2 regions of the Dechloromonas aromatica RCB genome follow, and region 2 is predicted to be linked to the other one. Evidence: predicted binding sites of a transcription regulator. Region 2 holds the regulator's gene; the other holds the start of a gene.
The links. Region 2 encodes FNR, which switches genes on or off when oxygen is low (the NO sensors DNR and NnrR bind a similar motif). Its sites were predicted from a motif close to TTGANCTAGNTCAA; they were not measured.

Region 1: a site for FNR is predicted at 1,843-1,856, ahead of DARO_RS16990 (nitrite reductase). Genes of this name have one in related genera too.

What each region holds. Positions count from the first base shown of each region.
Region 1 is NC_007298.1:3,572,212-3,575,351, forward strand. Features, by position in the region: gene DARO_RS16990 (nitrite reductase) at 46-1,776, opposite strand; gene aroG (3-deoxy-7-phosphoheptulonate synthase AroG) at 2,051-3,130, opposite strand.
Region 2 is NC_007298.1:1,147,242-1,150,381, forward strand. Features, by position in the region: gene DARO_RS05435 (porin) at 1-647, shown strand, start outside; gene DARO_RS05440 (DUF302 domain-containing protein) at 753-1,190, shown strand; gene fnr (fumarate/nitrate reduction transcriptional regulator Fnr) at 1,195-1,938, opposite strand; gene hemN (oxygen-independent coproporphyrinogen III oxidase) at 2,024-3,140, shown strand, end outside.

The DNA.
Region 1 (3,140 bases), 2.1 Mb from region 2:
GGGACATAACTCCTCTCTTGGAGGAGTCATGCCCCCTCTTTAGTCTTAGTAGACGTCGTGCTGCGTATTGAAAACGTTGAACTTGCCGGTTGGCGTGACCAGCTTCGGATCACGGATGACGGCCTTCAGCTTGCGCGTTTTGTCATCGACCACCACGATGGCAGATTCCTGATCCTTGCCGTTCCAGACGGAGAACCAGACTTCGTCACCGGCCTTGTTGTACTCCGGCTGGACAACGCGCTTCGGACCATCCTTGATGCCCGACCATTCGCCGATCGGGATCAACTCACTACCCTTTTCCAGGTTGTTGATATCCCAAACGGCCACTGACTGGCTGATACCGGCTTCCGGATTGAGCGTGGTATCGACCCACAGGTTCTTCGACTTCGGATGCGTTTTCAGGAACAACGAACCACCGCCCAGCCCCTTCAGCGTGCGGACAACCTTCCAGGCATTGTCCGGATGCTTTTTCGGATCGGTGCCGATCAGCGTGATGCTCTCGTCGCCGAGGTGGCCCGTTGCCCATACCGGCCCGAACTTGGGATCGATGAAGTTGGCGCCACGGCCCGGGTGCGGCGTCTTGCCGACCGGAACCAGTTTCTCCAGCTTGCCTTCCTTGGTATCGATGACCGCGATCTTGTTGGAGGCGTTGGCAGCATCCATGAAGTAGCGATGCGTGGACTCGAAACCACCATCATGCAGGAAGGGAGCGGCTTCGATCATCTTGATCTTCAGGTTGTTCAGGTCGCGGTAGTCGACCGAATAGACCATGCCGGTTTCCTTCACGTTAACGAAGAATTCCGGATTGAAGTGCGAGGAAACAATGGCAGCGACACGCGGCTCGGGATGGTAGTCCTGCGTGCCGACGGTCATGCCGCGGGTGGCAACGATCTTGCGCGGCTTGAGCGTGTCGCCATCCATGATCACGAACTGCGGCGGCCAGTAGGTACCGGCAATCGCATACTTGTCTTCAAAGCCCTTGGCCTTGGAGCTTTCAACCGAGCGTGCTTCCATGCCGACCTTGATTTCAGCCACGGTATCCGGCTTTTCCATCCACAGGTCGATCAGGTTGATCTTGGCATCGCGGCCGATCACGAACATGTAGCGACCGGAAGCCGACATACGCGAGATATGAACGGCATAGCCGGTGTTCAGGATACTGATGATCTTCTTGCTGTCACCGTCGATCAGCGCGATTTCGCCGGCATCGCGCAGGGTGACCGAGAACATGTTCTCCAGGTTGATGTTGTTCATTTTCCGCTTTGGCCGCTGATCGACCGGGACGATGACCTTCCACGAGGCTTCCATATCCTTCAGGCCGAATTCTGGCGGGGCCGGTGGCGTCTGCTGGATATAGCGGGCCATCAGGTCGACTTCATCGTCGGTCAGGATGCCGGAGGTGCCCCAGTTCGGCATGCCGCCGGCCGAACCGTACTTGATAAAGACCTTCAGGTATTCCAGCCCCTTTCCCAGGGTGATGTCGGGAGTCAGCGGCTTGCCGGTCGCCCCCTTGCGCAGCACGCCGTGACAGCCGGCACAGCGTTCGAAGAAGATACGCTTGGCCTTGTCGAACTCGGTTTCCGACATCTTGGGCGCCAGCGGGTTGATATCCTGGTGCATCTTCACGTCAGCCAGCGGCGAACCGCCAGCCGCCTGGTAGTCGCGCATCGCGCCATCGCCGTGTTCGGACGGCGTCCCGGCAAAGGCGAACTGGACCAGCATCGCCAGGAGCGGCAATGCCGCAAGGCCGCTACGTTTGAATTTTCTTGAAATCATGACTCCCTTGACCCTCTCAAAATTTGAATAAGGACCGGCACTCTCGCAAGCCTGAGCTTTGCTTCTTTGACCAAAATCAAAGGGATCAGGAAGCACCAATTCAGGCGCCCCCCGGACGATTTTGGTCTTGATAACAATCAAGCTGCGACAAAGCGGGCAATCCAACACCGCCCCAACGGGCAGGAGAAATGACCGGGATTTTCTTTCCTGAAAAAGCAAAAGGCCCGACCGGCGAACCGGTCGGGCCTTTTGCGCTTTTGCGAACGCTCGCCGCTTACTCTGACGCTTCGGCGACTCGTCTTGCCCTGACGGCAGCTGCCAGTTTCTCGAGCACTTTCAGGCTGTCATCCCAGTTGATACAGGCATCAGTCACGCTCTGGCCGTAGGTCAGCGGCTTGTCCGGCGAGATGTCCTGGCGGCCTTCGACGAGGTGCGATTCGACCATGACGCCAACAATGCGGTCTTCGCCACCGGCGATCTGCTCGGCCACGCTGTCGCAGACTTCCATTTGCAGCTTGTATTGCTTGCGGCTGTTGCCGTGCGAGAAATCGACCATCAGCCGGGCGGCGAGGCCGGATTTAGCGATTTCGGTGCATGCGGCATCGACGCTGGCCGCGTCGTAGTTCGGTTCCTTGCCGCCGCGCAGGATGACGTGGCAGTCCTCGTTGCCCATCGTCGACACGATGGCGGTGTGGCCGGACTTGGTCACCGACAGGAAATGGTGTGGCGAGTTGGCCGAGCGGATCGCATCCACGGCAATGCGCATGTTGCCGTCGGTGCCGTTCTTGAAACCGACCGGGCAGGAAAGGCCGGAAGCCAGCTCGCGGTGCACCTGCGACTCGGTGGTGCGCGCACCGATGGCGCCCCAGGCGATCAGGTCGGCGGTGTATTGCGGCGTGATGGTGTCGAGGAACTCGGTGGCGCAAGGCAGGTCCAGCTCATTGACCTCAAGCAGGATGCGGCGGGCCAGACGCAGGCCTTCGTTGATGCGGAAGGTGTTGTCCATGCGCGGATCGTTGATCAGGCCTTTCCAGCCAACTGTGGTCCGCGGCTTTTCAAAATAGACGCGCATGACGACGATCAGGTCCTCGGCGTATTTCTCGGCTTCCTTGGCCAGTTTCTTGGCGTAATCCATGGCCAGTTCGTAGTCATGGATCGAGCAGGGGCCGATGACGACCAGCAGGCGGTCGTCGGCGCCATGCAGCACGCGGTGAATTGCCTGGCGGGCGACATAGGTCGTTTGCGCCGCCCGAGTGGACACCGGATACTCGCGGAAAACGTGGGCTGGCGGCACCAGCTCCTTGATTTCCTTGATGCGAAGGTCGTCGGTATTCGGTTTACTTTGCGGCATCATGGCCTGCCCC
Region 2 (3,140 bases):
CGTCGGTAGGCGGTCTGCAGGGCGCGGCCGGCATCTTCCAGCCGAGCAGCTTCGCTGGTAACGAAACCAAGGCGCCGGGCTTCCAGGCCAAGATTGATTACGACTGGAAGGGCAAGGTGCCGGGCAAGGTCTGGGGCGGCCTGGTGACCCAGTCGACCAGCTGTTCGGTTGATCCTTGCGCGACCAAGTCCTTCACCGCTACGGGCTATGAAATCGGCGCCAAGGCCGGGTTCGGCGACTTCGAAGCGGTTGCCTACGGCTTCAAGGGTAACGGTCTGGGTCTGTCGACCATTGGCGCCCAATTCCTGGGCGGCAGCAATGGCGCTGGCAACAAGACCGATTCGCAGGGTTATTTCCTGCAGGGTACCTACAAGTTCGGTGCGACCAAGGTCGGTATCAATTTCGGCGAGAACAAGGACAAGGATGGTTACACGCTGGACAACACCCGGACGATCAACGGTGTCCTGCGTGCCACACCGGATAACCAGATCAAGAACCGTGCAGTCACGCTGGGCGTCTATCACTCGCTGAACAAGTACATCACGCTGGTCGGTGAGTACAACCAGGAGAAGATCACCAACGTTGCCGATACCAATTACGACAACAAGAACCGTACCCTTTCGTTTGGCGGCCTGATCTTCTTCTGATCGCCACAGCTCCCGTATTTCTTGCGTCAGATGTTTTCCTCGCATCTGTTCAGGACACCCTCCGGGGTGTCCTGTTTTTTTTCATTGCTGCTGCTTATATTTTTATTGGCCCGGATCGACTGTAGTCATGCTGCCGACGGGGTTGTTTCCAGGGTGGTCGAGGCTGGCGATTTTCGCTCAACCCACGAGGCGCTTGTCGAGGCGGTGGAGGCAGAGGGGCTGATTGTCGGGGCGGTTATTCCGTTTGGCCGGATGCTTGATCGAACAGCCGGCGCACTAGAGGCGGAGATGAATCCGTTGGTCGAGGCCGAGATTGTCCAGTTCTGCAGTGCCGGATTAGCCTGGCAGATGGTGGTTGAAGATCCTGGTCAGATTGCTTTTTGTCCCTTGTCGGTCGCCATCTATGTGACGGCAGCCGAGCCTGGTCGAGTGACCATGGTCTACCGCTCGACAGGGGGCGCGACACCGGCCCGCATCAAAGCCGAGGCGCTGCTGTTCAGGCTGGTCGAACGGGCCGCAGAACTGGCAAGACTGCGTTGGTAAAGCGTCAGCTGCGGTGGCTCATCAGGGCCTTCAGCCCATTGACGTTCAAAATCCGGATGTGTTTCTGCTGAACGGCGATGTGGCCTTCTTCCTGAAATTTCGAGAAGGCACGGGAGACGGTTTCCAGCTTCAGTCCGAGATAGCTACCGATTTCCTCGCGGGTCATGCGCAGGTAGAACTCGGCATGCGAGAAGCCGCGCGCCGTGAAGCGTTGCGACAGATTGAGCAGGAAAGCGGCCAGTCGCTCCTCGGCGCGCATGGTGCCGAGCAGCATCATCACACCATGATCGCGAACGATTTCCCGACTCATGACCTTGTGGAAGTGGTGTTGCAGCGTGTGGATTTCGCGCGACAGGCCTTCCAGTCGCGAGAACGGAATCGAACAAATTTCGCTGTCTTCGAGCGCGATGGCATTGCAGGTGTGGTATTCGGTGCTGATACCATCCAGCCCGAGCAGCTCGCCAGCCATCTGGAAACCAGTGACCTGGTCACGGCCATCTTCAAGCAGCACATCGGTCTTGAAAAAACCGCTGCGGATAGCGTAAATCGCGTCAAAGCCTTCACCGGCGCGGTAAAGATGGTCGCCGCGTTTTATGCGGCGACGAGTCGAAACCAGGTCGTCGAGGCGCTCCAGTTCTTCAATGCTGAGCCCAAATGGCAGGCATAGTTCGCGCAGGTTGCAATTGGAGCAGGCTGTCTTGATGACAGATAGCGAGATTTCCTGATTTAATGGGTGTGTTTGTGCCATTGGCAACCTGCGTTAGCTTGATCCAAGTCAACCGCAAAAGCATGCCATCCGAACATAATTCGAACAAATTTTAATGGCTTGCCTAATGAACTTCGCAACAGAAAACCTCGTCTTCGATCCGCAGATCATTCGCCGCTTCGACGTCAACGGCCCGCGCTACACGTCCTATCCAACGGCTGATCGCTTTGTTGAGGCTTTCGACTCGGAGGCTGCCAAGCTGTGGCTCGGAAAGCGCAATATTGGCGGGATCAGCCGACCGCTCTCATTATACTTCCACATCCCTTTCTGTAACACTATTTGCTATTACTGCGCCTGTAACAAGATCATCACCAAGGATCATGGGCGCAGCGCCAAATACCTGAAATATCTGGCCAAGGAACTCGAGATTCAGGCGGCGGCACTGGAAGGCCGCGACGGTGAGCACGAGGTCATCCAGTTGCATTGGGGTGGCGGTACGCCGACCTTCCTGTCGCACAGCGAAATGCGCCAGTTGATGGGCGAAACCCGCAAGCACTTCAAGTTGCTCGATGGCGGCGAATATTCGATTGAAGTCGACCCCCGCAAGGTGGATACGGCCACGGTCGCTCTGCTGGGTGAGCTGGGTTTCAACCGCATGAGCGTCGGCGTTCAGGATTTCGACGAAAAGGTACAAGTTGCCGTCAATCGCGTTCAGAGCGAGGAAGAAACCTACAGCGTCATCCGTGATGCGCGGGCCAACGGCTTCAAGTCAGTTTCTGTCGACCTGATCTACGGTCTGCCGCATCAGACGGTGATGGGGTTCAACCGGACGCTGGAGCGCGTTCTGGCGATGGATCCTGACCGTCTGTCGATCTACAACTATGCGCACATGCCCAGCATGTTCAAGCCGCAGCGCCGGATCAACGAAGGTGATCTGCCCTCAGCCGATACCAAGCTGCAGATTCTGGCGCTGGCGATCAAGAAACTGACCGATGCGGGTTATGTCTTCATCGGCATGGACCACTTTGCCAAGCCGGATGACGAACTGGCAGTTGCCCAGCGTCAGGGCCGCCTGCACCGTAATTTCCAGGGCTATTCGACTTACGCCGATTGCGACATGCTGTCTTTCGGCATCTCTTCGATCAGCAAGGTCGGGCCGACCTATTACCAGAACGTCAAGACGGCGGACGAGTACTACGATCGTCTGGATACCGATACGCTGCCGGTTTTCCGCGGTATCGAGC